DNA from 3 places in the Bradyrhizobium sediminis genome. Region 2 is predicted to be linked to each of the others. Evidence: predicted binding sites of a transcription regulator. Region 2 holds the regulator's gene; each other region holds the start of a gene.

Region 1 (10,558 bases), 1.5 Mb from region 2:
CAAACAGGCTATCAGCTTCGTCGCGCCACGGGAACGCCAATGCACCGCAATATTTCCGCTCGATCGGGCGGATTGACGATGGTTTTGCGCGCTCAGAGGTCGGCGGCGGCGATCCAGAACACTTCGCCGTCGGATTCCTCGGTGTCGAGCCACAGCAGCGGCAGTTGCGGGTAGGCGGCCTCCAGCGCCGGCCGGCAACGGCCGATCTCGCACAACAGCCCGCCCTGCGGCGTCAGGTGCCGCCCGGCCTCATCGAGGATGCGCCTGACAATGTCGAGCCCGTCGGGGCCGCCGTCGAAGGCGAGCTTCGGCTCGGCGCGGCATTCGCGCGGCAAACCGGCCATGCCTTCGGCGTCGACATAGGGCGGATTGGAAATGATCAGGTCGTAACGCTTGCCGCCGACCGGCTCGAACAGGTCGCCCCGGTGCAGCGTCACCCGGTCCTGCAGGCCGTAATCGGCGACATTGCGCGCGGCGACGGCGAGCGCGTCCCTGGAGATATCGACCGCGTCGATCCGGGCATTGGGGAATCGCCGGCTCGCGAGGATCGCAAGACAGCCCGAGCCGGTGCAGAGGTCGAGCACGCTTTCCATTGCCAGCGGATCGTCGATCAGCGAGCCGCCGGCGTCGTCATCCTCGCCGCCGAAATGGGAGTCCAGCAACTCGCCGATGAAGGAGCGCGGCACGATGGTGCGTTCGTCGACATAGAACGGCAGGCCGCGCATGTAGATCTTGTTGACGAGATAGGCGGCCGGTTTCCGCGTGGCGACGCGGCGCGCGATCACGTCGAGGATCGCCTTGGCCTCCTGCGCCGTGACCCGCGCGGTCGCGAAGGCCTCGAACTGGTCGGGATGCAGATGCAGCGTTTCGCAGACCAGGAAGGCGGCTTCCGCCACCGGATCGGTGGTGCCATGCGCGAACGCCAGTCTGGCCTCGACGAAGCGGCTCGTCGCATAGCGCACGAAATCGAGCAGCGTCAGCAATTCGCCGGATGCGACCTTGGGGAGCTTGGCGGCGGCAGGCCGCTTCGCTGCCGGTTTCGAGCGCCTGGCCATCAGGATTTGGTCCAGCGCGCAGCGGCGTCGTCGTCATGGCTGCGCGCTTCGACCCAATTCGTGCCTGCGGCGCTTTCCTCGCGCTTCCAGAACGGCGCATTGGCCTTCAGGTAATCCATCAGGAACTCCGCCGCCTGGAACGCCGCCTGCCGGTGCGCGGAAGCCGTCAGCACCAGCACGATATTTTCACCGGGCGCGATGCGGCCGACGCGATGGATCACGGTCAGCCCGGTCAGCGGCCAGCGCGCCATCGCGGTCTCGGCGTGCCGCATGATCTCGGCTTCCGCCATGCCCGGATAATGTTCGAGCGTCAGCGCGGCGATGCTCTCGCCGTTCTCGCTGCCGCGGCAGATCCCGGAGAAACTGACGACGGCGCCGATGTCGGTGCGCCCGCTCGTCATCGCCGCGATCTCGCGGCCGATGTCGAAATCGGCCTCCTGGATGCGGACGGTGGCGATCGCGGTCATCGGGTCAGCCGCCGGTCATCGGCGGAAAAAAGGCGATCTCGCGGGCGCCGGCGATGACGGCGTCCGGCTTGACGTGGGCGTGGTCGATCGCGGCGCGAATCACCTTGGGCTTCTCGAAGGCGTATGCGTAGGTCTCGCCGCGGCCCGCCAGCCAGGCGATCAGATCGTCCACCGTGCGCACATCGGCTGGCGGTTCGATCGTTTCCTCGGTCTTGCCGATCCGTTCGCGCACCCAGGCGAAATACTTGACCTTCATCCTCCATCCTCCTCGATGAGATGATGGATGCCGGAGCGGAAATAATCCCAGCCGGTGTAGATGGTGAAGATCGCCGACAACCACAAAAGGGCGATGCCGATCAGCGTGGTCGCGGGCAATACCATCTCGCCGGCTTCGCCGGCGATCAAAAAGCCGATCGCGACCAGCTGGATGGTGGTCTTCCATTTCGCAAGCCGGGTGACGGGAACGCTGACCCGCAGGGCGGCGAGATATTCGCGCAGGCCCGACACCAGGATTTCGCGGCACAGGATCACGATGGCGGCCCACAGCGTCCAGCCGTGGATGCTGGAGTCCGCCGCCAGCATCAACAGGCAGGATGCGACCAGAAGCTTGTCGGCGATCGGATCGAGCATCCGGCCGAAGGCCGACTGCTGATCCCAGATCCGCGCATAATAGCCGTCGAGATAATCGGTAATCCCGGCCGCAATGAATACCGCCAGCGCCACCCAGCGCAGCCACAACGGGCCGTCCATCACGGATTGGGCGAAGACGCAGCCGACTACCACCGGAATCGCGGCGATCCGGCCGTAGGTCAGGATATTCGGCAGGGACAGCGAATTCCTGGCCGTCCCCTTTGTGGTCGCGATGTTCATCTGTCTTACCAATACCGCCCAAGCCCAGAGGTCAACTGTGCGGCGCCCGTGATCCCTTGCAGACGACGCAAATCTGGCACGCGAAACCGCCCCTATCCCGGCTGCGCGTGGAAAAATTCGAAAATCTTGCGGGCGCTTTCGGCGCTGACGCCCGGAACCTTGCCGAGATCGGCGATCGAGGCCCGCTCGATCTCCTTCAACGTTCCGAAATGGTGCAGCAAGGCCCGTTTGCGGGACGGGCCGATGCCCGGGATCTCCTGCAGGCCGGCTTCGCGAATGTCCTTCTTGCGCAGCTTGCGGTGCGAGCCGATCACGAATCGGTGCGCCTCGTCGCGCAGCCGCTGGATGAAATACAGCACGGGGTCGCGCGGCTCGAGCTTCAGCGGCTCCTTGTCCGGCATGAACAGGGTCTCGCGGCCGGCGTCGCGGTCCGGCCCCTTGGCCACCGCCAGCAGCGCCACCCCGGTCAGTCCGAGGCCGGCGAAGATCTCCCGGACGGCGTTGAGCTGGCCGCGGCCGCCGTCGATGATGACGAGGTCGGGCCATTGCGGAAACGAATCGTCGTCCGCCTTCTGTTTGGCGGCGTCACCTTCGGCGGCCTGAGTCATCAGCCGCTTGAAGCGGCGCTGCAGCACCTCGCGCATCATCGCGTAGTCGTCGCCCGGCGTCAGGCCTTCGGACTTGATGTTGAACTTGCGGTACTGGTTCTTGATGAAGCCATCCGGCCCCGCCACGATCATGGCGCCGACCGCGTTGGTGCCCTGGATGTGGCTGTTGTCGTAGACCTCGATCCGCTTCGGCGGATGCGCCAGCCTGAGCGTGGTGACCAGCCCCTGCAGCAGCCGGCCTTGCGTCGCGGTATCGGCCAGCTTGCGGCCCAGCGCCTCGCGCGCATTGGTGAGCGCGTGGCTGATCAGCTCCTTCTTTTCGCCGCGCCGGGGCGTGGCGATCTCCACCTTGAAGCCGGCCTTGATCGAAAGCGCGTCGGCCAACAGCCCGGTCTCCTCGATCGCATGCGACAGCAGGATGAGCTTCGGCGGCGGCTTGTCGTCGTAGAACTGGGCGAGGAACGAGGACAGCACCTCTTCCGGGGTGAAGGATTTCTCCGCGCGGGGAAAATAGGCGCGGTTGCCCCAGTTCTGCCCGGTGCGGAAGAAGAAGACCTCGATGCAGGAATAGCCGCCCTCCTGATGGATGGCGAAGACATCGGCTTCCTCGACGGTGTGCGGATTGATGCCCTGCTGCGACTGGATCGCGGACAGGGCGGCGAGCCGGTCGCGGTAAAGTGCCGCGGTCTCGAAGGCGAGATTGGCCGAAGCCTTCTCCATCTCGCCGGCGAGTTCCTGCTTCACCGCGCGGCTGCGGCCGGAAAGGAAATCCGTCGCCTCGCGCACCAGTTCGGTATAGCCGGGAAAATCGATCTCGCCGGTGCAAGGCCCGGCACAGCGGCGGATTTGATAGAGCAGGCAGGGCCGGGTGCGGCTTTCGAAGAACGCGTCGGTGCAGGAGCGCACCAGAAAGGCGCGCTGCAGGGCGGTGATGGTGCGATTGACCGCGCCTGCAGAGGCGAACGGACCGAAGTACCGTCCGGGCCGCGACTGCGCGCCGCGATGCTTGAGGATCTGCGGCGCCCAGTGGTCGCCGGTGATCAGGATATAGGGAAACGATTTGTCGTCGCGCAGCTGCACGTTGAAGCGCGGCCGCAACTGCTTGATCAGATTGGCTTCCAGCAGCAGCGCCTCGGTTTCGGTCGAGGTCGACACGATCTCGACCGAAACCGTGGCGGCGATCATGCGCAGGATGCGCGCCGGCTGCGGCGCCGAAACCCGCGCATAGGAGGAGAGCCGCTTGCGGACGTTTTTCGCCTTGCCGACATAGAGCACGTCGTTTCCGGCGTTGAGCATGCGGTAGACGCCGGGCGAGGTCGGCGCGAGCCGCACCGCCTGCTCGATCGCGGCATGGCCGACCGCGAGCCGGCCTTCCGGCAGCACGTCGGCTGATTCGTCCGGGGCCTCCGGCAGCCGCGCCTCGTCGTCCTCTTCGATGCCCGCCGTCGCCGGGTCGATATCCTCCAGCGCCGGGTCCGGCGGCGGCAGATCCGCGGGCCGGGAGGCCGGACCGGAGCCGCGCCGCGCCGTCCGCGGGCCGGAAACCTTGGGATTGTCGGTAGAATCGTTGTCCATCGGCCGAATACTTAAGCGCTGGGGCCGGGCATCGCCAGCGTCGCGGCGGGGACGGAAGGCGCAGCCACCGCTGCTGCGATCCGGCGCGCCGGATCCGCCGCCTAACGCTTTGTTAAGAATGATGAGCGGGCGGTAACCGGCCTTAACAAGCCTTTAACTTAAAACTCTCGATAAATCTTATCAGAAAAAGATCGAGTTCCGTAACCATGCGGCTTCGCATCGCGCCCCCGCCGGGCGCCTTTCGAAGCGGAAGGTCACGGCAGTTGCGTTGGGAGAGTGCGATGAAGAAGTTCGTATCGGGCGCGGTGGCGCTGGTCGCCGCAGGCTGGACCATGGCGGCGCAGGCGGCCGACATGAATTACGGAACGCGGGCTCCCTATACCGTCAACCAGCCGCTCAATGCCTATAGCTGGGCCGGCCCCTATCTCGGCGGCAACATCGGCTATGCCTGGGGCAAGGTCGACAACAACCCGACCAAGCCGTCGGGTTTCGTGGGCGGCGTGCAGGGCGGCTACAACTGGCAGAACGGGCCATGGGTGTTCGGCGCCGAAGCCGACATCCAGGCGACCGGCGCCGATGAAACCTTCGCGCCGTGGAAATTCTCGAATCCATGGTTCGGCACCGTGCGCGGCCGGGTCGGCTACGCCTTCAACAACATCCTGTTCTTCGGCACCGGCGGTCTGGCGTTCGGCGAATTGCGCGGCGAGACCTTCGGGCTGTCGGAGACCCATACCAACGCCGGCTGGACCGTGGGCGCCGGCGCCGAGTTCGGCCTCGCCCAGCACTGGAGCGCCAAGATCGAATATCTCTACGTCGATCTCGCCAACTCCAACTTCACCATCACCGGGGCGTCGAACGGCTATCGCTTCGGCCTGGTGCGCGCCGGCGTGAACTATCACTTCTAAACAAGAAAACTGGACCACCTTAACCTCCCGGCCGCTTGCAGCGGCCGGGATTTTTTTGCGGTCTCAAAATGCGCGTTTGGCTGCCCGTGTCATCTGCGCGAAGACGCGCGGAGCCTGTCATCGGGCCGCGCTACGCGCGGACCCGTTGGCGCTTTGGCCCGGGCACGCCCGATTTCGTCAAAATGATTTTGAACGCGGCGCTAGGAAATCACGAGGTTGACCGCCTTCGGGCCCTTGCCCTTCTTGTCCGGCTCGACCTCGAAGGTGATGCGCTGTCCTTCGGTCAGATCCTTCAACCCGGCCCGCTCCACTGCGGTGATGTGCACGAATACATCGCGTCCGCCGTCATCGGGCTTGATGAAGCCATAGCCACGTTCCCCGTTGAAGAACTTGACCGTACCCGTCATGGCCATCGGGAAACTCCTCCCCCGCATTGCTCCCGCCGCTGGGCGCGTCCCGCGCGCAACGGCCCGACCGGACATTCGCTGCCGGAGAGCTTGGCCACTTGCGGATTAGGCCGTCACGCCGATCCGTCTTGGCATTCTACGAGGCCTTGTCACTCCGCCGCTCCCATATGCGAAAGCGGAACGTAAGCCAGTCCCTGTAGGAGCGAGCATAATATAGTTCCCGGCAAATTGCCTACCGTTCTGATCGGACTATTGCGGGTGGCCGTCCGCCGCAGCCCCGGGGGCCTCGGGCTTACTACGGTTTGGGTACCTCCAGCCGGAAGCGGCCGGCGCCGCCCTGGCCGAGCGGCTTTTCCAACTCGGGAAGGATCGCCTTCAACTCGCCCATCAGCGTCCATGGCGGGTTGACCATCAACAGGCCGGTCGAGGTCAGGCCGCCGCCCGCGACCTGCGGCGCCACGCTGAATTCCAGCCGCAGGCATTTTCCCGGCGGGGCGGTAGAAGCGGCCACCCCGGCGACATGCCGCGCCAGCTCATCGGTGGCGCGCCGGCTTTTCACCGGATACCACAGCAGGTAGCTGCCGGTCGGCCACTTCGCGAAGGCCCCGGCGAAGCCGTCGGCCAGCCGTTCGAACTCGTCCTTTGCCTCGAAGGGCGGGTCGATCAAGATCAGCCCGCGCCGCTCCTTCGGCGGCACGAAGGCCGGCAGCGCCATCCAGCCGTCGAGGTCGACCACCCGGGCCTGGGTGTCGCGCCGCAGCGCCTCGATCAGGCGCTTGCGCGCCTTCGGTTCGACCTCGCAGGCGGTCAGCCGATCCTGCGGCCGCAGCAGCGCCCGCGCGATCAGCGGCGAGCCGGGATAGGCCACGAGGTCACGCTGCGGGTTGAACGCCCTGACGATGTCGAGATAGGGCTTGATCAGCGGCGCGGTCGTTTCCGAGAACCGCGCCTGCATGATGCGCGCAATTCCCGTGGTCCACTCGCCGCCGCGGCGCGCTTCCTCGGAGGTGAGATCGTAGACCCCGGCGCCGGCATGGGTGTCGATGACGCGAAACGCGGCCGGCTTTTCCTGCAGATAGGTCAGCATCCGCACCAGCACGATGTGCTTGATGACGTCGGCGAACGAGCCGGCATGAAAGGCGTGACGGTAGTTCATGGGGGAAAACCTGGCGCCCGCTGAGAGGAGATGCAGGCGTCTTCTACGCGTCATGGCCGGGCTTGTCCCGGCCATCCACACCTTTGGCTGACAAGACCAAAGAAGAAGACGTGGATGCCCGGGTCGCAGACAAGTTTACGCAGTCTGCGCAAGGCAGACTACTATGGCCGGGCATGACGGTTGAAAATCAGCCGCCCCGCATCGGCGGCATCACCACCTCGTCGCGGCGGCAGGCGCGGCGATCGGTCTCCTCGCAGGCGCGGAACTGCAGGTCCTTGCTCATGCAGATGCGCACCTCGCTGAGCCGCTTCTTGCCGCAGACCACCGCAATCGCCGAAGCGCTCAGGCCCGGATTGACCTTGATGAAGGCTTCCTCGACCTCGGCCGGTGCCAGGGTCTTCTCGGCGGCCAATTCGAGATATTCCGGCGGGATCTTCACCGCGGCCCGGGCCTTGCGGATGGTCTCGAAATAGGCCCGCGCGCCGAGCCCGGAGCAGGTGCCGTGCTTGTCCCATTCGGCAAAGATCAGCCCGGGCGCCGGCATCACATCCAGCATCGACCTCATGATATTGCGATCGAGCCGCGGCGACGGCCGCAGGCAGTAGTTGGGAAAGCCGCGCTCATATTGCGGCCACAACCCGTGGACCACGAAGGCGTAGGGCCGGCCGCACTGGATTTGCTGCGAACGCCCGCTGTTGCCGCGCTCGGCCGCTTCCTCGCAGTAGGAGGGCGACCAGGACAGCGACAGCACGTAGAAATCGAACTCGCCGGGGGCATTCTGACGGCGATCCTGCGCCGAAGCCGGTCCCGCGATGCCGATCGCGGCGGCCACGGCGAACAGGCCCAATGAGATCAATGCCTGCGAAATCCAAATCCGCGAAGGACGAAACATGGCGACGCTCCCATACCCGAAACCGCCCGGGAGCCTAGCAGGCGATCGGAACATTTCAAGAACAAAATAAGGAAGGACGGCTTCGAGGCTGTTCGCGAAGGTCAGGTTGGCCCGGAAAGGGCGCCCGACTCAGGGCTTGGCGGCCTTGCAGCTGGGATTATAGGCCCAGTTGCGGTCGAGCCCGGTGACGCACCATTCGACGCCCTGGCCGAAGCCGGCAAAGCCGCCGTCTTCGATGATCGAGTAGTGCACCTGCCGCATCTTGCCGTCGCTCAGCATCACGTCGGCGCTGCAATAGCGGCGCGGAATGTTGTCGGACTGCCAGGGCCGGAACGCGGTTTCATGGACCTGGCCGTAGGCGGTGATCCGCAGCGACGAGTTCCAGTAGGTGCTTTCCTTCTCCCAGAACTGGTTGGTGATGGTACCAAGTGCGGCAGTGCATTCCTTGACCCGTCCGTCGTAGCGCGGCCCGAACAGTCCGAAATTCAGCTCCAGCGGATTGGCGGCTTCGGCCGCCTGGCCAAACGACAACAGTCCCAGCATGACGCCGAACGCGGTGCCGAGAGCGGGTCGTTTCAGGGATGTGAAGAAGTCGCGCATGGGCTATCCGCCGGATGTTCCAACGCCTGGGACGGTGCCGCGAAGCCCGCACGAGGTCAAGTGCAACGCGGCAACACCTGCCGATTAGTGCGCCTTCGGCCGTTACCCGTTCTTTTCATGGCGGCCGATGCGCCTTAAGGTGTCTTCCAGCCAAATGGAGTCTGCGATGCGAAAGTTCGGGGCCGCGAGCCTGGTTGCCATGTGCGGGATTGCCATGTGCGGGATGCTGGCGTGCGCGCCGGCGCAGGCCCAATGGGTGCCGCCGATCAAGGGCAACGACACCGGCGGTATCGTTGCCTATTCGCTGGCGTCGCAGATGGATGTTCGCGCGCGGGCGATCGACCACTGCGCCTTTTACGGCAAGGTGGTGAAATTCCTCGCCGTGCAGCCTGATGAGGGCGGCTACATCTCCTTCGCCTGCCGCTGGTTGCCATATGGCGCGGCCGGAGGGCCGGTGCGCGCCAACTACTGAACCGGACTACCGATCTGACAAAACCTGCCGGGGAGCGCGGAGCATGACGCGACAGCTGCTTGCCTTCTGTCTGGGCTCCTGCCTGCTGGCCGCACTGCCGGCGTTCGAGGCGCGCGCGGCGGAATTGCCGGTGCGCAAGGCGGGCCTGTGGGAGATGAAGACGTTGCGGACCGGCTCGCCGATGCCGGAGATGACGATCCAGCACTGCACCGACGCGGCCACCGACAAGGAAATGAGTTCGTCGTTCTCGCCGGCGTCGAAGGAGATGTGTTCGAAGCAGGACATCCAGAAGACCGCGACCGGCTATGTCACCGATTCCGTCTGTAGCGTCGCCGGCGTGACGATCACCTCGCATGCCGAGATATCGGGCGACTTCAATTCCGCCTACACCGTCAAGTCCACCTCGCATACCGATCGCGGTCCCGCCGCCGTGCCGCGCGATTCGACCGCGACGATCGAGGCGAAGTGGCTGGGCGCCTGCAAGCCCGACCAGAAGCCCGGCGACATCGTGATGCCCGGCGGCATCAAGATGAACATCACGGACATGGAAAAGCTGAAGGGCATGATCCCGAAGCAGCTGCCGAAATAATCCGGAACTGACTCCCCGCAAGCGGGGAGAAGGAGAAGAGGACTAAACCGGCACCCGCACCGTGGCGCGTAACCCGCCCAGCGGGCTGTCGCCGAGGGTGATGTCGCCGCCATGCGAGCGCGCTATGTCGCGGGCGATCGCCAGCCCCAAGCCGGTGCCGCCCTCGTCCTGGTTGCGGGCGTCGTCGAGCCGCAGGAACGGCTTGAACACCTCCTCGCGCATGTCAGGTGGAATGCCCGGCCCGTCGTCGTCGATCGTCACGGTGAGATAACGGTGGTCGCGATGGCCGGTGATCGCGATCGTCCTGGCGTGCCTTGCCGCGTTGGAGACAAGGTTGGCGAGGCAGCGCTTGAACGACGCCGGCTTCACCGTCACCACAGGCAGGCCGTGAAACGATACCGTCGCGGTGTGGCCGTTGCGCTCGGCGTCGCTGCGCAATTCCTCCAGCGCCATCGCCATGTCGGTCGGTTGCGCGTGTTCGCCGCTGTCGCCGCGCGCGAACGCCAGATAGGCCTCCAGCATGCCGGACATCTCGTCGACATCCTTGCGCATGCCATCGACCTCGGGACTGTCGCCGATCAGCGCCAGCTCCAGTTTGAAGCGGGTCAGGATGGTGCGCAGGTCGTGGCTGACGCCGGCCAGCATCGCGGTGCGCTGTTCAATCGAGCGCTCGACGCGCGCTTTCATTTCCAGGAAGGCGTGCGCCGCGCGGCGCACTTCGCGCGCGCCGCGGGGCCGGAAGTTCGGCGCCTCGCGGCCCTTGCCGAAACTTTCGGCGGCATCCGCCAGCCGCAGGATCGGCTTGATCTGGTTGCGCAGGAACAAGACCATGACGATCAGCAGGATCGACGAGGTCCCCAGCATCCAGAAGATGAAGATCTCCGAATTTGACGCATAGGCGGCGCTGCGCTGCGCAAAGATCCGCATCACCGCGTCGTCGAGCTGAATGCGGATTTCTACCA
Region 2 (10,558 bases):
TACAAGCGCGAGGAGATCGCGGCCGCCAAGCGCGCGCATCCGCTTGCGGGGCTGGAGGCGCAGGCGAAGGCGGCTTCCGCGCCGCGCGGCTTTGTCGGCGCGATCCGCCGCAAGCTCGCCCAGGGCGAATATGCGCTGATTGCCGAGGTGAAGAAGGCGTCGCCCTCCAAGGGTCTCATTCGCGCCGACTTCGACCCGCCCGCTCTCGCCAAAGCCTACGAGGCCGGCGGCGCCGCCTGCCTGTCGGTGCTGACCGACACACCGTCGTTTCAGGGGCATCTCGACTTCATGGTGGCGGCGCGCGCGGCCACCTCGCTGCCGGTGCTGCGCAAGGATTTCATGTTCGACACCTATCAGGTGGTCGAGGCCCGCGCCTACGGCGCCGACTGCATCCTGATCATCATGGCGGCGCTCGACGACGCCGCGGCCAGGGACATCGAGGACGCCGCCATCGCGCATGGCATGGATGTCCTGATCGAGATCCATGAACGCAGCGAACTCGACCGGGCGCTGAAACTCCGCTCGCCGATGATCGGGGTCAACAATCGCAACCTGCGCACCTTCGAGACCACGCTGGCGACCAGCGAAGCGCTGGCCCCGCTGATTCCGAAAGATCGCCTGATGGTCGGCGAAAGCGGCATCTTCGCGCCTGCCGACCTGGCGCGGCTGGCGCGCGTCGGCATGTCGACCTTCCTGGTCGGAGAAAGCCTGATGCGGCAGGCCGATGTCACCGCCGCCACCCGCGCGCTGCTGGCGCGAACCGAGGCCCCGCGCGCTACCGGGACGCGCTGATCGATGGCGCGGAAATCCTCCAGGGAAACCACAAAGGCCGGTTCCGCCCTCACCCACATCGACGCCAAGGGCGAAGCGCGGATGGTCGACGTGTCCGAAAAGCCCGCAACCGAACGTACCGCGGTGGCAGAAGGCCGCGTCATTATGAGCAAGGCGACGCTCGAACTGATCGTCAGCGGCAATGCCAGGAAGGGCGATGTGCTTGGCACCGCGCGCGTCGCCGGCATCATGGCGGCGAAGCGCACGTCGGAGCTGATCCCGCTGTGCCACCCGCTGGCGCTGTCGAAGGTCACGCTGGATATCGCCCCGGACAAAAAGCTGCCCGGCTGCATCGTTCGCGCCACGGTGAAGGTTACCGGCCCAACCGGCGTCGAGATGGAAGCGCTGACCGCGGTGTCGGTCGCGTGTCTCACGATCTACGACATGATCAAGGCGGTCGAGCGCGGGGTCCGGATCGAAGGTATTCATCTGGTCGAGAAGAAGGGCGGCAAGTCCGGTCATTACCGCGCTTGAGGAAGGATGGCGCTCGCCGGCCGCAGACGCCGAACTCATCCCTCATCAGTCCGACCGACGATACGCTCCCCCTCCCCGAACTCAGGAGACCTTACCGGAATCGTGCAGACCGCTCTGCCAGGTCGACGGCCTGGTGCCGAAGCCGCGCTTGGCGCGGGTGCCGAGCCACCAGCCGAACTGCGGCGGCACATTGCGGAACGGCCCCTCGACACCGAGCTTCAACGCCGCGTCCATCGGCCAGTTCGGATTGTTGAGGATCTCGCGTCCGACCGCGATCAGGTCGGCCTGCCCGTCACGCAGGATCTGTTCGGCCTGGTCGCCGTGGATGATCAGGCCGACCGCCATGGTCATGATGTCGGCGTGGCGGCGGGCATATTCCGACAGCGGCACCTGATAGCTGTATTTGATTTCCTTGCCGAGGATCGGCGCCACGTCGGTGATGCCGCCGGACGAGCAGTCGATGACATCGACGCCTTTTGTCTTGAGGATCTTTGCCAACCGCACGCTTTGCTCGGGCCCCCAGCCGGCATTGTCCTCCACCGACAGCCGCACGAACAGCGGCTTGCGGTCGGGCCAGTGCACGCGCACCGCTTCGGTCACCTCGGTGATGAAGCGCATGCGGTTTAATTCCGAGCCGCCATATTCGTCGGCGCGCTGGTTGGATCTTTCCGAGAGGAATTCGTGGACGAGATAGCCGTGCGCGCCGTGCAGTTCCAGCACGTCGAAGCCGGCCGCATCGGTGCGGCGGGCCGCCTCGCCCCAGGCCTGCACCAGGTCTTTCACTTCATGGCGCTCCAGCGCCCGCGGCGCCGGCCATTTCTCGCTGTGCGCGATCGCGCTCGGCGCCACCGGCGTCCATTCGTCCCAGTCGTCGATATCGGGCGTCCGCTTCAGGGGTCCGTCGCCTTCCCAGGGCCGGTTGGCGCGCGCCTTGCGGCCGGAGTGACCGAGCTGGATGCCGGCGACCGCGTTCTGCTGCTTGATGAACTCGACCAGGCGCCCCAGCGGCTCGATGAACTTGTCGTCCCAGATGCCGAGATCGCCGAGCGTGCCGCAGCCGCGGCGCTCGACCTTGGTGGACTCGACGACGACGAGGCCCGCGCCACCGGCGGCGAACTTGCCGGCATTCATCAGGTGCCAGTCGGTCGGAAATCCCTTGATCGCGGAATACTGGTGCATCGGCGGCACCACGATACGGTTCTTCAGCTCGACGCCCCGGATGGTCAGCGGCGAAAACAGCAGCGTTTCGGTCATGAATGGTTTCCTCGTCTTCCGGACATCGTTACCCCGACGTGCTGGCCGGGCGGTCTTCTTCTGGGCGTGACGGTATACGCGCGGCACGGCGACAGCAAAGCCTTCATGAACCCGGATTCTTCCAGGACCGCCATTGCGAGCGCTGGCGAAGCAATCCGTCTCGCCGGTTGCGGTGCAAGGTTGCCATTCGGTCCCGGCGGGCGGATGCTGCCGGCTGTGGATCAATGGAGAGCACCATGAGCAAGCCCGGTCTCGACAATCGCCACCGCAACAAGGATGGCGAAATCAGCCACAAGCACGGCAACACCCCCATCAAGACGTTGCGCAAGATTTACGGACAGGGTTTCGCTGCCGGCTATCCGGAAGCCGAGGAACTCAGCGAGGTTCTCCTTCAACTGAACGAAACCTCACTGAGCCAGCTCCGCCGCGATCATGAGACCGGCCACCTGGAGCACAAGATCGCTAACGCTTCCAGGTAAGGCCGCTGTCCGGCACGATCGGCTTGTTTTGCAAAGAGCCAAGAAAGGACCAGGTCTGCGCCGCTATGCCGGCACCTGCACTTGAACGCCCGGGCCCGGCGTGATTATCTGTATCGAGTTCGGGCCAACGGCAACCGCCCGGTCAGCTGCGCGCAGCCAAGCGTTGTCTCGCTCCATCAGTGGAGATGAGACATGGTCGGCAGCTCGATGAGAACTCCCTCCGATATTCTTTGCTTGTATGGCGCCCGCGCGCTGCGCGGCTTCGGCGACGGTTTTGCGATCATCATCCTGCCGGTCTACCTCTCCGCGGCGGGCTTCAGCCCGCAGGCGATCGGGGTCGTCGCCTCTACCTCGCTGCTGGGAACGGCGGTCCTGACCCTGATCACCGGCTTCATCGCGCCGCGGTTTGAGCTGCGAAGTCTTTTCCTCGCCGGCGCCGGACTGATGGTCTTCACCGGCCTGATATTTCCGGCGGCGGAGACGCTGGCTCTGGTCCTGCTCATCGCCTTCATCGGCAGCATCAATCCGTCCGGCGGCGATCTCGGCATGCTGGTTCCGCTCGAGCATGCGCTGCTGACCAAGGAGACCGCCGACCGCGACCGCACCGCCATCTTTGCCCGCTACAGCCTGATCGGCTCCCTCACCGCGGCCGTCGGCTCGCTGGCGGCGGCCTTGCCTGAGACGCTGGTGTCCGGCGGCTGGTCGAGGCTCTCTGCGATCAAGCTGATGTTCTATCTGTACGCCGTGCTTGGATTGCTGGCGGCTTTGCTCTACCGGCGTCTGCCGCGCGACCACAGCCACGCGGCGGACGTTCCGAAGCCAGCACTCGGGCCATCCCGCAACATCGTCTACCGGCTCGCCGCCTTGTTCAGCATGGACGCCTTTGCCGGCGGCTTCGTGGTGCAGTCGCTGCTGGCGCTGTGGCTGTTTCAGCGTTTCAACCTGTCGCTGGAGGCGGCGAGCGTCTACTTCTTTTTCTCGAGCCTGCTCGGCGCCATGTCATTCCCGGTGGCGGCCTGGCTCGCCGGCCGCATCGGCCTCATCAACACCATGGTGTTCACGCACATCCCCTCCAGCCTCTGCCTGATCGCGGCGGCGTTTTCGTCCGACCTGACCGTGGTACTGGCGCTGCTGCTGGTTCGCTCGGCGCTGTCGCAGATGGACGTGCCGACGCGGTCATCCTACGTCATGGCCGTGGTGACCCCCGCCGAGCGCACCGCGGCGGCAAGCGTCACCGCAGTGCCGCGCAGCCTCGCCTCCTCGATCAGCCCCGCCATCGCCGGCTTCATGCTGGCCGGTCCGTTCTCCGGCCTGCCGCTGGTGGTGTGCGGAGTCTTGAAGATCGGCTACGACCTGGCCCTGCTGCGGATGTTCCGCCACACCAAACCGCCGGAAGAGGTTTTGCGATCGGATTGAAGGCTTTGCAGGGCTTCAAGCGCTTATCACCGTTGCCCGCTTCGTTCGTTTTTCGTACACCGCCTCCATGAGCCCGCCTCTCCTCACCCCCGGCGCCGCCGACGTGCTGCTGTTCGATCTCGGCCGCGTCGTGCTCGATATCGATTTCAACAAGGCGCTCACCTGCTGGGCCGGTCACGCTGGCTGCGCGCCTGCCGAGATCGCCGCGCGCTTTGTCCGCGAGGAATCCTACCGGCGTCATGAGGTCGGCAAGATCGACGATGCCGCGTATTTTGAAAGCCTGCGCCAATCGCTCGGCATCGGGCTTTCCGACCGGCAACTGCTGGAAGGCTGGAATGCGATTTTCGTCGGCGAAATGCCCGGCATCGCAGCGCTGCTGGCCCGCGCCGCAAAGCGTCTGCCGCTCTATGCCTTCTCCAACACCAACAACGCCCATGTCGATTATTTTCCGGTCGCCTATGCCGACGTGCTCGGCCATTTCCGGGAAATGTTTCTGTCCTCCGCGATCGGGCTGCGGAAACCCGACGCTGACGCCTATGACCATGTGGTGAAGGCGATCGGCGTGCCGGCCTCACGCATCGTGTTCTTCGACGATCTGGCCGATAATATCGAGGGCGCGCGGGCGCGGGGCCTGATCGGGGTTCACGTGAGGTCGACCGATGACGTGGCGAAGGCGCTGGCGGAGCTCGGGATTTAAGCTATGAGACCGTCATTGCGAGCGCAGCGAAGCAATCCATGGAGCAGCAAGCTGGATTGCTTCGTCGCATGCGCTCCCTTGCGCAAACGCTTCGCGTTTGTCGCAGGCAATGACGTCAAAGTGGGAGTTTCACCGTGGCACTGATGCCCGTCGCCGACGCCCTCGCCGCGGTTCTCGCCGGCGTCGAGCCGCTGCCGGAGGAAATGGTCGCGCTGGATGCGGCCTACCACCGAGTGCTGGCGCGCGACGTCGCGGCGTTGCGGACCCAGCCGCCGCAGGCGATGTCGGCGATGGACGGTTATGCGGTGCGCGCCGCCGACGCCTCTCATGTGGCGGCGCGGCTCAAGGTGATCGGCGAGGTCGCGGCCGGCCGCCCGTTCGAAAGGACGGTCGGCGCGGGCGAGGCGGTGCGGATTTTTACCGGCGGCGTGATCCCTGCGGGCGCCGACGCCGTCATCATCCAGGAAGATACCGTCGTCGAGGACGGCGGCATCACGATCACGGAAGCCGCGCGGCCCGGGCGGCATATCCGCCCGGCCGGCATCGACTTTCGCGAGGGCGACGTGTTGTTGCCGCGCGGAACCCGCCTCACCGACCGCGATCTCTCGCTGGCCGCGGGCATGAACCACCCGGAGTTGGCCGTGCATCGCCGGCCGAAAGTGGCGATGCTCGCCACCGGCGACGAGCTTGTGATGCCAGGCTCGATCCCCGGCCCCGGACAGATCGTCTATTCCAATGGCTACGCGCTGCGGGCGCTGGCCCGGGGTGCAGGCGCCGAGACCGTCGATCTCGGCATCGCCGCCGACACCGTCGAGGCCACCACGTCAGGCATCCGCCGCGCCCGCGACAGCGGCGCCGACATCCTCGTCACCATGGGCGGCGCATCGGTCGGCGACCACGACCTGGTCAAGCGCTCGCTGGAGGCCGAGGGCGTCGCCATGGCGTTCTGGCGGATCGCGATGCGGCCGGGCAAGCCGATGATGCACGGGCGGCTCGGCGCGATGCGGGTGATCGGCCTGCCCGGCAATCCCGTGTCGTCCTATGTCTGCGGCTTCCTGTTCCTGGCGCCGCTGATTCGCGCGCTGTCCGGCCGGTCGGCCGTCCACCACGTCAGCGAAACGGCTTTGCTCGGGTCCGACGTCGCCGCCAACGACATGCGCGAGGACTATCTTCGCGCGCGTCTCGAGCGGCGCGCCGACGGCGTCCTGATCGCCACTCCGGTCAACCATCAGGACAGCTCGCTGCTCGGAAATCTCGCTGCGGCAGCGGCGCTCGTGATGCGCCGCCCGTTTGCGCCTGCCGCTGCCGCTGGCACGCCCTGCGAGATCCTGCGGCTTCCGGACTGACCCCAAAACCACCTGTCCCAACAAATCCTGCTGCGTTGACGATAAATTAAGTGGTTGCGGAACACATATGGAACATATAGTGTCTGTTCATGATTTGTTTCGAGTATTGGTGCCAGCTAATCGAAGTTCTGGAGTCTTTGATTCCCTGAACGCCTCGATTCCCGGAAAACGCCTCTCGGAATCGAATGACACCGTCAAACTGGGGATTGGTCGAGATGCTCACGCGCAAACAATATGAACTCCTGCGATTCATCAGCGAACGCCTGAAGGAATCCGGCGTTCCGCCTTCCTTCGACGAGATGAAGGACGCGCTGGATTTGCGCTCGAAGTCGGGAATCCATCGCCTCATCACCGCTCTGGAAGAGCGCGGCTTCATTCGCCGGCTGCCCAATCGCGCCCGCGCGATCGAGGTCATCAAGCTGCCCGAGATTTCAGGCGCCGGCGCCGGCAACGGCCGCCGCGGTTTCACGCCCAGCGTGATCGAAGGCACGCTCGGCAAGGTGCGTTCCAGCAGTGCCGGTTCCGAGAGTGACGGCGAGCGTCCGGTCGCGGTTCCCGTCATGGGCCGCATCGCCGCAGGCACGCCGATCGAAGCGCTGCAGACCCGCAGTCACACCATCAGCGTGCCGCCGGACATGCTCGGCTCCGGCGAGCATTACGCGCTCGAGGTGCGCGGCGATTCCATGGTGGACGCCGGCATTCTCGACGGCGACATGGCACTGATCCAGCGCAACGACAGTGCCGACACCGGCGACATCGTGGTGGCGTTGATCGACGAGGAGGAAGCAACCCTGAAGCGCTTCCGCCGCCGCGGCGCGTCGATCGCGCTGGAGCCGGCCAACACCTCCTACGAAGTCCGCATCCTGCCGCCGAACCGGGTCAGGATTCAGGGCAAGCTGATCGGACTGTACCGGAAGTACTGATCCGCCCCGGATCGGTCGTTCCCAGGCAGGGAAACCGCGGCAGTCCAATGGCGGCCGCGGTGAATGCATCTGTCGCGCGCGCGGCGAAGCTATTTCCGCCAAATCCTCAAACGCATTTGTGATCGAACTCGCCGTCGAGAGCCGTAGAATTGCCCACAATCAGGCATATTTTGATTGCCGTCCACTCTGATAGAGGCCTGCGCCTCTCAAGGGGCGCGGGTTGGCTATCTCGAATGAGGAGCGATCCGATGTGTGACTATAGTCTCCACGCCGTAGCGTCACGCCCCGCCAAAGTCGGAGAGACGCTGACGACCACGACATTCCGCGGCACCTCGACGCGCGGCTTCGCCTCGGAAGCCGAGCCCGAGGTGGCGGTCTGCATCCTTCCCGGAACCGAACTGGCGTTCGCTGACAACGTCAAATACGACAACGGGTGGATCTGGACCAAGGCCCTCAATTTCCGGGTTGGAAAATTCGGCGCGGTCGAGCCGAACGTCCCGCAGCGCCACCATGACTCGATCGAATTTCCGGATGGAAGCAGTGTGCTGGTGACGCAGCTCTGCGAAGGTCAGCACGCCACTGTGCTGCAATTGCCTGTTGCGCAGCAGGTGACGGCGCAGGAACGACCGGCAGCCGCGACGCCAACAGCGGCGGCGATCTCCGCCTGAATGGCCATGTAGATAACCCTGCCGGTCCAGGCCGGCAGGGCCGCTCGCGAAGGGGACGCTGTTGGCGGTTCGCAAGGTGACATGGCAAAAAGCCGGGCGGGTGACGGAGCCCGGCCGGTACATGTTCACGTTCGGCTGGCTCACCGTTGCGGCGGAGGATCTTGTCATCTGGCAGCAGTTCCCGGATGCGTCTTTCACGCTGGTCAAAATGACGACTACGGACGACGTCGACGAGTTTCATCTCGGCGCCTTCGAACTGCCGGAAAATCCGCAATCCAGCGGTGAAAGCTGACTTGATCAGCGACTTGGCGATTGACTGGCCTCACCGCCTCAGTCGTCCGCCTGCAGGTCGGCTTCCGACGGCGTCGCGTCCGCCGGCTTCGCGATGGCCGGGCGCACCAGGCTGGTCCCGTCCTCCGCATCGCCCGCCACCGCTGGCGACCACGGCCGATCGACGCCTTTCGGCCTGACCGCATCGACCGCAAATCCGTCGCGGGTTCGCCGCAGCGCCAGCGCGCCCTGCCGGCGCAGGCGATCCTGGTCGACCACGAGCGCGCCGCAGCCCGGCGATGCCGGCCGCGCCGTGACCAGCAGCGCCGCGCGCTCGCAATCGTCCGCCAGCGCCTCGGGCCGCAACGCCAGCGCGACCAAGCCGCCATCGGCCAGTTGCGCCACGCAGCCGGCCTGGTCGCATGATACGCCTTCGGCGAGCGAGGAATCCGTAAGGACGCGGCCGTCGGCGTCGGCCGCCAGCCATTCCCGCAGCAGAAAAGCCTCCTTGGCGCTTCGGATCAGATGCAGGCGTCCGTCCCTGCCGCGGACGCCGATATTGTGGCCGTCGGCGGAAATCAGGATATCCGGCTGCGGCCGGACCAGAGCCCATGCCACCGCCAGCACCACCAGGGTTGCGCCCGCCCAGCGCAGCGGCGTGCGCAGCAGCCCCATCAGGATGATGCCGAGGCTGGCCGCGACCAGCGGCCCGGTCCCGAATGCCGCGATGCGGCCGATCGCGCCCGGCAGTGCGGCGACCCATTGCGCCACCGTGATCATCCAGTCGATGCCCCAGCCCATGACCTGCCAGAACACGCCGTCGAAGCCGAAGGGCATCGCGACCATGCCGAGCAGGCCCGCCGGCATCACCACAGCCGACACCACCGGCATCGCCGCGAGATTGGCGATGACGCCAAAGGGTGTCACCCGGTGAAAGTGAAAGGCGGCATAGGGCATGGTCGCGAGCCCCGCCACCAGCGAGGCCAGCGCCAGCATCGCGACCTCCCGCCCGCCCCACAGCGCCGCCCGCGCGGTGGCCGAATTGTCGGGCGCGGCGAACAGAGCGGGCATGCCGATCTGCACCAGCGCCACCAGCCCGAGCGTCGCCGCGAACGACATCTGGAAGCTCGGATGCACCAGCGCTTCCGGCGCGATCGTGAGCACGATCATCGCCGCCACCGCCAGCGTGCGGAAGGTCACGGCGCGGCGGTCGACCATGATAGCGATCAGCACCACCGCGGTCATGAAGAACGAGCGCTGGGTGGCGACCTCGGCACCGGACAGCAAGAGATAGAACGCGGCGGCAGCGAGCGCCGCGGCCGCCGACCATTTCTTGATCGGAGAGCCGACGGTGAGTTGCGGGATCAGCGCCAGCAGCGCGCGGACCGCGAAGAACACCACGCCGGCGACCACAGCCATGTGATAGCCCGAGATCGACAGCACATGGCCGAGCCCGGAGATGAACATCGCATCGTTGACGGGCGGCGAGATGGCGTCGCGGCGTCCGGTCAGAAGCGCGGTCGCGATCGCGCGGCGGTCGCCCTCCAGCGTAGTCCGGATCCGGGCGTCGATCGCATCGCGCAAGCCCTGCATCAAGGCAGCGTAGCGCAGCGACAAGCCGCCGCTGTCGGGCGGCTGCGCGGACTTGATGGCGCCCATCACGAAACCGGAGGCGCCGATGCCGGCGAAATACATGTCGCGGCCGAAATCGTAGGAACCCGGCCGCAACGGCGCGAGCGGCGGCTGCAGCCGGGCCTTCAATTCGACAAAGCTGCCGACCGCAGGCGCTGTGCCCTTGCGCACCGACAGCCGCACGCGTTGCAGTGTCGTGGCGCCGCGCGGGCTCTCCATCCTGGTCACGCGCAGCACGAACCGGTCGGTGCGTTCGCGGATGTCGCGGGTCTCGACGAAGCCCGACAGCGACACCGAATACATCGGCCTCGCCAATATGCCATGCGCGACCCGCGCGGTTTTCCAGGTCGCGACCGCAAAGCCGGCGGCGACAGCGGCGATCATCACGGCGACGGGAAATAGCTTGTGCCGCCGCAGCAGGAATGCCGCGAGGCAGAACCCGGCCGCCGCGGCCGCCGCGACCGACAGAACCGGCTCGCGGTCGGCGGCAAAATAGAAGGCAATCCCGGCGCCGAAGGCGACCGGCACCCACGGCAGCAAGCGGCCGGCGCCGGCTTCGGCGGCGAGC
Region 3 (10,558 bases), 2.0 Mb from region 2:
CATGGACCGCGTTGATCCACAAATTCCTGCAGGGCCGCGCCAGCCTGGCGCGGGTCTATGTGCTGATCGATGCCCGGCACGGCCTCAAGGAGGTCGATCTCGACGTGCTGAAGACGCTCGATAAATCTGCCGTCAGCTATCAGGTCGTGCTCACCAAGGCCGATCAGGTGAAGCCGGCCGAGCTGGAGCAGCGCGTCGTCGACATCAAGGCGGTGCTGGCCAAACATCCCGCCGCCTTTCCGGAAATCCTGGTGACCTCCTCGCGCACCGGCGCCGGCATGCCGGAATTGCGCGCCGCCATGGTGCGGCTGCTCGCCGAGCGGAGTTGACGATGGAAGCGCGGCTGTCCCGCATCCTGATCGTGCTGGCCGGCGTCATGGGCGCCGACGGCGTGATCATGGCAGCGGCCTCCGCGCATCAGCCCGATGCCGCCCGGCTGGCGTCGGCGTCATCGATGCTGCTGTTTCACGCCCTGGCCGTGCTCGGCGCCGTGGCGCTGGCCGAGCGCGGCGTCATTCATGCCCGGATCGGAATCCTGGCCGCATCGGGCTTCGTCCTCGCCACCGCCCTGTTCGCCGGCGACCTGACGCTGCGGCAATATGCCGGCCATGGCCTGTTCCCCTTTGCCGCCCCGACCGGCGGCACGCTCTTGATCGCAAGCTGGCTGGCGCTGGCCGTGGCCGCCGCATGGCCGCGGCGCGGTTGAGGGGCCACCGAGGCTTTGCGCCTCGTCGACCAATCAGATAGAAACCGCCCCACCCCAGAGACCAAGAGACCCGCTTCATGACCGACGCGCCGCATATCAGTCCGCTCGATCAGGCCCGCATCCTGTCCGAGGCGCTGCCGCACATGCAGCAGTATGACGAGGAAACCATCGTCATCAAATATGGCGGCCATGCCATGGGTGCGGAAGAAACCGCCAAGGCATTCGCCCGCGACATCGTTCTCCTGGAACAGACCGCCATCAATCCTGTCGTGGTGCATGGCGGCGGGCCGCAGATCGCGACCATGCTGAAGCGGCTCGGCATCCAGTCCGAATTCGCCGCCGGCCTGCGCATCACCGACGCCGCCACCATCGAGATCGTCGAGATGGTTTTGGCCGGTTCGATCAACAAGCAGCTGGTCGGCTACATCAACGAGGCCGGCGGCAAGGCCGTCGGCCTGTGCGGCAAGGACGGCAACATGGTGATGGCGTCGAAGGCGACGCGCTCGATGGTCGATCCGGATTCCAACATCGAGAAGGTGGTCGATCTCGGCTTCGTCGGCGAACCCGAGAAGGTCGACCTCACGCTGTTGAACCAGTTGATCGGCCATGAACTGATCCCGGTGCTGGCGCCGCTGGCGACATCGCAAAGCGGGCAGACCTTCAACGTCAACGCCGACACCTTTGCCGGCGCGGTTGCCGGCGCGCTCAAGGCCAAGCGGCTATTGCTCCTGACCGACGTTCCCGGCGTGCTCGACAAGTCGAAGAAGCTGATTCCGGAACTGTCGGTGAAGGAGGCGCGCAAGCTGATCGCCGACGGCACCATTTCCGGCGGCATGATTCCCAAGGTCGAGACCTGCATCTACGCGCTCGAGCAGGGCGTGCAGGGCGTCGTCATCATCGACGGCAAGACGCCGCACGCGGTGCTGCTCGAACTGTTCACCAACCAGGGCACCGGCACGCTGATCCACAAGTGACCCGCGCAATGTTCCCGCCCCCGACGTTCATGCGCCGCTTCCGCGCAGCGATGCGGCGATACGGGGCGCGCACGGCCGTCGCGCTGCCGGCCGCGACGATCTCGTTTTTCTTTTCATCGGCGCCGGCTTTTGCCGACCTGAAACTCTGTAACCGCATGAGTTATGTGGTCGAGGCCGCCATCGGCATCGACGACAAGGCCGCCACCGCGACCCGCGGCTGGTTCCGCATCGATCCGGCGGCGTGCCGCGTCGTCGCACAGGGCACGCTGACCGCCGACCGCATCCTGCTCAATGCCCGCGCGCTCGGCGTTTACGGCTCCTCGCCGGTGCCGCAGAGCGGCAACGACACGCTGTGCATCGCGCCCGACAATTTCGTCATTGCAGCGGCGCGCCAGTGCCGCCACGGACAGACGCCGGCGCCGTTTACCCAGATCCATCCGACGCAGACCGACGACGGCAATCTGGTCGCCTATCTCGCCGAAGACAGCGAATATGACGACGAGCAGGCAAGGCTCGCCGGCATCCAGCGGCTCCTGGTGATCGCGGGCTACGATGCGGCGCCGATCGACGGCGTCGACGGTCCGAAGACGCAAGCAGCGCTGGCGGCGTTCCTGAAGAACCGCGGGCTGACGGCCGACATCGTGCAATCGCCGAAATTCTTTGCGACCATGATCGAGGCGGTGCAGTCGCCGTCTTCCACCGGGCTGACCTGGTGCAACGACACCCCGCACAAGATCATGGCTGCGGTCGGCACCGACGACGGCAAGACCTTGACCAGCCGCGGCTGGTACCGCATCGACCCCGGCAAGTGCCTGCATCCCGACGTAACGGGCCAGCCGAAGCAGATCTTCAGTTTCGCCGAGGCGGTCGACGGCGAGAACCGCGCGCTCAGGATCAAGGACAAGCCGCTGAACTGGGGCGGCGCCACCCAGCTTTGCACGCGCGAGAGCAAGTTCGAGATCAACGATCAAAGCGATTGCGGCAACCGCGGGCTCACCGTGACCGGCTTTGCCGCCGTCGACATGAGCGGCGGCGGCAAGACCCTGCGCTTTGCGATGCCGTGATGAACGTCTCGTCGTCCCCGCGCACGTGCGGAGCCATAACCACAGGATTGCGTCATTGTCGCTGACATCGCCCCAAGCCAAAACCAACCGGCATCGTGCCCCTCACGACCGCCGCGGCATGGGTCCCGGCGCTCGCCGGGTCGACAAGGTGAGAGAGCGATGAGAACGCCCCGCCCCTTCACCCATATCGACACCTGGGTATTCGATCTCGACAACACGCTGTATCCGCATCACGTCAATCTGTGGCAGCAGGTCGACGCCCGGATCGGCGAGTTCGTCAGCGCCTGGCTGAAGATATCCGCCGAAGAAGCCCGCGTGATCCAGAAGGATTATTACCGCCGCTACGGCACCACCATGCGCGGCATGATGACCGAGCACGGCGTGCACGCCGACGACTACCTCGCTTATGTGCATCGAATAGACCATTCGCCGCTGGAGCCGAATCCGGCAATGGGCGCTGCGATCGCCAGACTTCCCGGGCGCAAGCTGATCCTGACCAACGGCTCGACCGACCATGCCGACGCGGTTCTGGCACGGCTCGGCATCGGCGAACATTTCGAGGCGGTGTTCGACATCATCGCCGCCGAGCTGGAGCCGAAGCCGGCGCCGCAGACCTATCGGAAGTTCCTCAGGGATCACGGGGTCACCCCCGAAACCTCGACGATGTTCGAGGATCTGGCGCGCAACCTCGTGGTGCCGCACCAGCTCGGCATGACCACGGTGCTGGTGGTGCCCGACGGCAGCCAGGACGTGGTGCGCGAAGACTGGGAACTCGAAGGCCGCGATGCCGCCCACGTCGATCATGTCACGGATGATCTAACCGGGTTTTTGGAGAAGCTGGGCGCGACGCGGTAAGCCATCACTCCATCGACTCGTCGTCCCGGCGTTCGCCGGGACGACAGCCTACTCAGTCTTGACTCTCCGCCCTCAAATCCCGACAAAAGCCCTCCCAAATCGCCGCCCTGATTGCCCCCCGCGCGCTCCCCAAGGAAATCTCGATGTCTCTCGCCTCCCTCGAATCCACCGTCAACTCCGCCTTCGAAGCCCGCGACGGCGTTTCGACGTCGACCAAGGGCGAAGTCCGCGAGGCCGTGGACCATGCGCTCGAACTGCTCGACAAGGGCGAGGCGCGTGTTGCCGAGCGCGAGGCCAGCGGCAAGTGGAAGGTCAATCAGTGGCTGAAAAAGGCGGTGCTGCTGTCGTTCCGCCTCAACGACATGAGCGCGATTCCGGGCGGCCCCGGCAAGGCGGCGTGGTGGGACAAGGTGCCGTCGAAATTCGAGGGCTGGGGCGAGAACCGATTCCGCGACGCCGGCTTTCGCGCGGTCCCCGGCGCCATCGTGCGCCGCTCGGCCTTCATCGCCCGCAACGTCGTGCTGATGCCGTCCTTCGTCAATCTCGGCGCCTATGTCGATGAATCGACCATGATCGACACCTGGTCCACGGTCGGCTCCTGCGCCCAGATCGGCAAGCGCGTGCACATTTCCGGCGGCGTCGGCATCGGCGGCGTGCTGGAGCCGCTGCAGGCCGAACCCGTGATCGTCGAGGACGATTGCTTCATCGGCGCGCGCTCGGAAGTCGCCGAAGGCGTGATCGTGCGCAAGGGCGCGGTGCTCGCGATGGGCGTGTTCCTCGGCGCCTCCACCAAGATCGTCGACCGCGAAACCGGCGAGACCTTCATCGGCGAAGTGCCGGAATATGCCGTGGTGGTGCCCGGCACCCTGCCGGCCCGCCCGCTGAAGAACGGCCAGCCCGGCCCGTCCACCGCCTGCGCCGTGATCGTCAAGCGCGTCGACGAGCGCACCCGCGCCAAGACCAGCATCAACGAGCTGCTGCGGGACTAGGGCATGACCGATGCCCTTTCCATCGCCCGCGACCTGGTCCGCTGTCCCTCGGTCACCCCCGCTGATGCCGGCGCGCTCGGCGTTCTCGAAAACATCCTGAAGGCCGCCGGCTTTACGGTGCATCGCGTCACCTTCGGCGAACCCGGCACATCAGATATCGACAATCTCTATGCCCGCATCGGCGACTCCGCGCCGCACATCACCTTCGCCGGGCATACCGACGTGGTGCCGCCGGGCGATGAGAGCGCCTGGAGCCATGGCGCGTTCTCGGGCGAGGTCAAGGACGGCCTGCTATACGGGCGCGGCGCGGTCGACATGAAGGGCGGCATCGCCTGCAGCGTCGCGGCGGTGCTGGAATATCTCGCCGCGAATGGCGGCAAGCCAAAGGGCTCGATCTCGTTTTTGATCACCGGCGACGAGGAAGACATTTCCGTCAACGGCACCATCAAGCTCCTGCAATGGGTGGCGGCGCGCGGCGAGAAGTTCGACCATTGCGTGCTCGGCGAACCCTCCAATGTCGAGGTGCTGGGGGACTGCATCAAGATCGGCCGCCGCGGCTCATTGCATGGCATGCTTTACGTCGATGGCATCCAGGGCCACGTCGCCTATCCGCACCGCGCGTCGAATCCGGTACCGGATATTTCGCGATTAATCGTGGCGCTCAGCGACGAGCCGCTCGACCACGGCAGCGCCCAGTTCCAGGCCTCGAACCTCGAATTCACCTCCGTCGACGTCGGCAACAAGGCCGGCAACGTGATCCCCGGCCAGGCGCGGGCGAAGTTCAACATCCGCTTCAACGATCTGCACACCCAGGAGACGCTGCGGCAGCTGGTCGACGAGCGCCTGGCGAAAGCCTGCGGCAACCGGATCCGCGCCCGGATCGTGTGGGAGCCCTCCAATTCCAACGTGTTCGTGACCAAGCCCGGCCCCTTCACCGATCTCGCGGTCGCCGCGATCGAGGAAGTCACCGGCCGCAAGCCGGAACTCTCCACCTCCGGCGGCACCTCGGACGCGCGCTTCATCGCCAGCTATTGCCCTGTGATCGAGTTCGGCCTGGTCGGCCAGACCATGCACCAAATCGACGAGCGCACGCCGGTTGCCGACCTGGAAAAGCTGACGAGGATCTATCGCGGCGTGCTGGACCGGTATTTCGCCTAGTAGTCTACCCGCACCAGATAGAGTCCGTCGGGCGGCGCGACCGGGCCGCAGGCGGCGCGGCTGCGGGCGTCGAGCGCTTTCTGCAGGTCCTCGGCGTTCCAGCGGCCCTCGCCGACCCAGACCAGCGATCCCACCATCGAGCGCACCTGGCTGTGCAGGAACGAGCGCGCCGAGGTGACGATGTTGACGGCGTCGCCGTCCCTGATCACGTCGAGCTGGTCGAGCGTCTTCTCCGGCGATTTGGCCTGGCATTCGGTGTCGCGAAACGTGGTGAAGTCGAACTTGCCGACCAGCAGCTGCGCGGCCTCATGCATCGCGTCCGCGTCGAGCGGCCGCGGCAGCCGCCAGACCTTGCCGATATCGAGCGCGAGATTGGCGCGGCGGTTCGATATCCGGTAGAGGTAATGGCGCTTCTTCGCCGAGAACCGCGCCTCGAACGTATCGGGCACGACCTCCGCTGACAGCACGCCGATCGGATGCGGCCTCAAATGCGCATTCAGCCCGTCGCGAAAACGGCCCGGCACGAAATGCTTGGCAATATCGCAATGCGCGACCTGCCCCAGTGCATGCACCCCGGCGTCGGTGCGGCCGGCGCCGTGCACGCGCACCTGCTCGCCGCAGATCGCTTTCACCGCATCTTCCAGCGCGCCCTGCACCGACGCGCCGTTTTCCTGCAGCTGCCAGCCGCAGAACGGGCTGCCGTCATATTCGATGATGAGCTTGTAGCGGGGCATCAGACCAGCCGCATCGGCGGCTGCAGCGGGGTGCCGCGCAGGAAGACGTCCGCCTTCATCGGCGCCTTGCCGGCGCGCTGCAACTCGAGAATCCGGATTGCGCCGTCCCGGCAAGCTATCGCGAGGCGATCGTCGAGCAGATCGCCCGGCTCGCCGGAACCATCAGCCGGTTCGCAGCGCAGGATTTTCACGCGGACCTGCTCGCCGTCGATGGGCAATTCGCACCACGCGCCGGGAAACGGCGACAACCCGTGAATGTGGCGCAGCACGTCGCGTGCCGGCCGGTTCCAGTCGATCCGCGCCTCGGCCTTTTCGACCTTGGCGGCGTAGGTGACGCCGTCGGCGCTTTGCCTGGTCAGCTGCAATTTGCCGCGTTCCAGCGCGCCCATCGCGCGCACCATCAAATCAGCGCCGAGCGGCGCCAGCGCGTCGTGCAGGTCGGCCGCGGTCATCGCATCCGTGATCGCCAGCCGCTCGGCCATCGCGACGTCGCCGGTATCGAGTCCGACATCCATCTTCATCACCATCACGCCAGACTCGGCATCGCCGGCCATGATGGCGCGGTTGATCGGCGCCGCGCCGCGCCAACGCGGCAGCAGCGAGGCATGCAGGTTGAAGCAGCCAAGCGGTGGGGCGTCGAGAATGGCCTGCGGCAGGATCATGCCATAGGCGACGACCACTGCCGCGTCGGCGTCGTGCGCGCGAAACTCCTCCAGCGCTTCCGGTGTCTTCAGGGTCGCAGGCGTCAACACGGGGATGCCGAGCCGCCGCGCTTCTTGCTCGACCGGGGTCGGCTGCAGTTTCATGCCGCGCCCGGCGGGCTTCGCCGCGCGGGTGTAGACGGCCGCTATCTCGTGGCCATGGGCCACCAGTTCCAGCAACGTCGGCACCGCGAAATCGGGCGTGCCCATGAAGATCAAGCGGAGCGGCATAAAGAGTTGTCCTGAGGCTATCCGTCATGGCCGGGCTTGTCCCGGCCATCTACGTCTTTGGCGCGGCGAGAAGAACGTGGATGCCCGGCACATCTGGCGCAAAGACGCGCTTCGCGCTTTAGGCCGGGCATGACGGCTGATGAATCGCGGCCCTACTCCGCCGCCCTCTTCGCGGCCTTGGTGAACTTCTTCAGCACGCGGTCGCGTTTCAGCTTCGACAGATAGTCCACGAACAGCACGCCGTTGAGGTGATCGATCTCGTGCTGGATGCAGGTGGCGAACAGGCCCTCGGCGTCTTCCTCATGCACCTTGCCGTCGAGATCGGTGAAGCGGATGCGTACCTGCGCCGGCCGCTCCACTTCCTCGTAATAGTCAGGGATCGACAGGCAGCCCTCCTCGTAGACCGACATCTCTTCCGACGACGACAGGATCTCCGGATTGATGAAGACGCGCGGCAGCGGCTTGGTCTCGCCCTCATCGCTTTTCTTGGCGAGGTCCATGGTGATCAGCCGCAGCGGCTGGGCGACCTGGATCGCCGCGAGCCCGATGCCGGGCGCGTCGTACATGGTCTCGAACATGTCGTCGGCGAGCTTGCGGATCTCCGTCGTGACCTTCTCGACGGGCCTGGAGATCAGCCGCAGCTGCTTGTCCGGCAGGATGATGATTTCTCTGAGTGCCATGATTTCTCTAAGTGCCCTGGCGGGCGATTTAAGCTGCTGATTTGCCGGGGTCAATGCGCCGGCGGAACTGGTTTACCGACGGTTAGCCACGAATATTAGCCAAATATTAACCACGAAAATTAACCCGAAGTTCACCTTAAATGTTCCCTCTTCGTTCGCGTTCAAGAGCGAATCGGCTACAAGTTCTGCCATGAACGAGATTCTTCTCACGATCGGCGACTGGCCGGTCCACACCGGCGAGGCGCTGATCGGCTTCGGCGCGCTGGCGCTGGCTCTGCTCCTCACCATCGCCATCGTGATCGCGCGGTCGGGCAGGCGCGGCGCGGAACTGGCGATGGCGCAGGCCATCCGGGCCGACGAACTGGAAGAGCGGCTCAGCGAAATGCTGCGCGCCCAGAGCGAGGCCACCGGTCGCGTCGACGCCATGGGCCAGGCGCTGGCCGGCCGCCAGGCCGACATGGCGCGCGCGGTCAGCGAGCGGCTCGATTCGGTCACCCATCGCGTCGGCCAGTCGATGGAACAGACCACCCGCAACACCATGGATTCCCTGCGCGTGCTGCACGAGCGGCTCGGCATCATCGACAATGCGCATAAAAATCTCACCGACCTGACCTCGCAGGTGACGACGCTGCGCGACGTGCTCGCCAACAAGCAGTCACGCGGCGCCTTCGGCCAGGCCCGGATGGAAGCTATCGTCCAGGACGGCATGCCGAAGGGGGCTTACGAATTCCAGTACACGCTTTCCTCCGGCAAGCGGCCGGATTGCGTGGTGTTCCTCCCCGATCAGCGGCCGCTCTGCATCGACGCCAAGTTCCCGCTGGAAGCCATGACCGCGCTGCATGACGCGCGCAGCGACGAGGAACGGAAATTCGCCACGCAGCGGCTGCGCGCCGACGTGATGAAGCATGTCAGCGACATCGCCGAGAAATACCTGATCGCCGGCGAGACCCAGGACACCGCGCTGATGTTCGTGCCATCGGAATCGGTCTACGCCGAAATCCACGACGGTTTCGACGACGTGATCCAGAAGGCCTATCGCGCCCGCGTCGTGCTGGTGTCGCCGTCGCTGCTGATGCTGGCGATCCAGGTGATGCAGCAGATCCTCAAGGACGCGCGGATGCGCGACGCCGCCGACCAGATCCGCACCGAGGTGCTCAACCTCGGCGACGATCTCAATCGCCTCCGCGACCGCGTGCTGAAGCTGCAAAAGCATTTCGGCGACGTCAACGAGGACGTCCGCCAGATCCTGATCTCCGCCGACAAGATCGAAAAACGGGCGGGACGGATCGAGGAACTCGATTTCAGCAAGGCGGAAGCGCCTGCCGAGCCCGCAGGCATCGTCAAGCCGGTCGCGCCGGAGCTGTTCCCATTGCCGCGCAAGCTGCAGGCGGGGGAATAACACCAACTGTCATTACCCGGCTCTTCCTTCCCTTCTCCCCTTGTGGGAGAAGGTGGTTCTCGCGAAGCGAGGACCGGATGAGGGGTCTCTATCCGCGGAGACAGACCCCTCACCCGCCCGCGATGCTTCGCCATAGCCGATGCAAAGCATCGGCGTCTTGTCTAAGAACGGCGGTCGAAGACCGCCTATGCCCCCTCTCCCACAAGGGGAGAGGGGAAGAAGCGCGAATCTGCTAGCACTGCGGCATGACATCCACACCCGAAGCTGCCACCAAACCGCCATCCGTCCGCTCCGCGCCCCGCGCCTCCTGGCGCGAAGGATGGGCGGTATACCTGCAGCGGCGGGTCCTGATCGTGCTGCTGCTCGGCTTTTCCTCCGGGCTGCCGCTGGCGCTGTCGGGGTCGACGCTGCTGGTATGGATGCGCGAGTCCGGCGTCGATCTCGGCACCATCGGGCTGTTCGCGCTGGTCGGCACGCCCTACACGCTGAAATTCCTGTGGGCGCCGCTGGTCGATGCGCTGCATGTGCCGTTTTTCACGCGTGCGTTCGGCCGCAGGCGCGGTTGGCTGGTATTCTCGCAACTGTTGCTGATCGGCGCGATCCTGCTGCTGGCGCTGACCGACCCGGCGCGCTCGCCGCTGTTCGTGGCGCTCGGTGCGCTTTTGGTTGCGACGATGTCCTCGACCCAGGACATCGTGGTCGATGCGTTTCGCGTCGAGAGCCTGCCCGAGAGCGAACAGGCCGCCGGCATGGCTTCCTATGTCGCGGCCTACCGCATCGGCATGCTGGTCTCGACCGCGGGCGCGCTGTTCATGGTGAGCGCGTTCGAATCAACCGGCCTGACGCGCGGCTCGGCATGGATGTGGGGCTACGTGGCGATGGCGGCGCTGGTGCTGATCGGCACCGTCACGGCGCTGGCCGCCACCGAGCCCGGCCAATCGGCGCGCGCGGAAGCCGCCACAAGCGCGGACAGCGCATTCACGCGCGTGATGCATGCGGCGGTAGGCGCGTTCTCCGAATTTCTCGTCCGAAAGGATGCGTTGGCGGCGCTCGCCTTCGTGGTGCTG

What was found. The regulator LexA, encoded in region 2, represses DNA repair genes until DNA is damaged. The targets are predictions, from matches to a motif close to TGTTCNNNNTGTGTTCNG.
Region 1: the regulator LexA is predicted to act here: its motif matches at 7,982-7,999, upstream of KMZ68_RS21890 (ribonuclease T2 family protein).
Region 3: the regulator LexA is predicted to act here: its motif matches at 8,234-8,251, upstream of KMZ68_RS24370 (DNA recombination protein RmuC).

The regions. Positions count from the first base shown of each region.
Region 1 is NZ_CP076135.1:4,588,391-4,598,948, reverse strand. Features, by position in the region: gene prmB (50S ribosomal protein L3 N(5)-glutamine methyltransferase) at 93-1,055, opposite strand; gene KMZ68_RS21925 (molybdenum cofactor biosynthesis protein MoaE) at 1,055-1,522, opposite strand; gene moaD (molybdopterin converting factor subunit 1) at 1,527-1,778, opposite strand; gene pgsA (CDP-diacylglycerol--glycerol-3-phosphate 3-phosphatidyltransferase) at 1,775-2,392, opposite strand; gene uvrC (excinuclease ABC subunit UvrC) at 2,485-4,575, opposite strand; gene KMZ68_RS21905 (outer membrane protein) at 4,857-5,480, shown strand; gene KMZ68_RS21900 (cold-shock protein) at 5,681-5,893, opposite strand; gene KMZ68_RS21895 (23S rRNA (adenine(2030)-N(6))-methyltransferase RlmJ) at 6,183-7,043, opposite strand; gene KMZ68_RS21890 (ribonuclease T2 family protein) at 7,231-7,935, opposite strand; gene KMZ68_RS21885 (hypothetical protein) at 8,065-8,535, opposite strand; gene KMZ68_RS21880 (hypothetical protein) at 8,702-9,007, shown strand; gene KMZ68_RS21875 (DUF3617 domain-containing protein) at 9,051-9,596, shown strand; gene KMZ68_RS21870 (ATP-binding protein) at 9,639-10,558, opposite strand, start outside.
Region 2 is NZ_CP076135.1:3,093,257-3,103,814, forward strand. Features, by position in the region: gene trpC (indole-3-glycerol phosphate synthase TrpC) at 1-792, shown strand, start outside; gene moaC (cyclic pyranopterin monophosphate synthase MoaC) at 796-1,305, shown strand; gene KMZ68_RS14745 (NADH:flavin oxidoreductase/NADH oxidase) at 1,387-2,559, opposite strand; gene KMZ68_RS14750 (hypothetical protein) at 2,796-3,038, shown strand; gene KMZ68_RS14755 (MFS transporter) at 3,231-4,454, shown strand; gene KMZ68_RS14760 (HAD-IA family hydrolase) at 4,522-5,151, shown strand; gene KMZ68_RS14765 (molybdopterin molybdotransferase MoeA) at 5,286-6,497, shown strand; gene lexA (transcriptional repressor LexA) at 6,713-7,420, shown strand; gene KMZ68_RS14775 (hypothetical protein) at 7,669-8,088, shown strand; gene KMZ68_RS14780 (hypothetical protein) at 8,150-8,380, shown strand; gene KMZ68_RS14785 (ComEC/Rec2 family competence protein) at 8,419-10,558, opposite strand, start outside.
Region 3 is NZ_CP076135.1:5,106,585-5,117,142, forward strand. Features, by position in the region: gene yihA (ribosome biogenesis GTP-binding protein YihA/YsxC) at 1-329, shown strand, start outside; gene KMZ68_RS24325 (DUF423 domain-containing protein) at 332-706, shown strand; gene argB (acetylglutamate kinase) at 784-1,680, shown strand; gene KMZ68_RS24335 (DUF1036 domain-containing protein) at 1,731-2,744, shown strand; gene KMZ68_RS24340 (pyrimidine 5'-nucleotidase) at 2,904-3,599, shown strand; gene dapD (2,3,4,5-tetrahydropyridine-2,6-dicarboxylate N-succinyltransferase) at 3,743-4,588, shown strand; gene dapE (succinyl-diaminopimelate desuccinylase) at 4,592-5,746, shown strand; gene truA (tRNA pseudouridine(38-40) synthase TruA) at 5,743-6,480, opposite strand; gene fmt (methionyl-tRNA formyltransferase) at 6,480-7,412, opposite strand; gene def (peptide deformylase) at 7,565-8,092, opposite strand; gene KMZ68_RS24370 (DNA recombination protein RmuC) at 8,283-9,491, shown strand; gene KMZ68_RS24375 (AmpG family muropeptide MFS transporter) at 9,737-10,558, shown strand, end outside.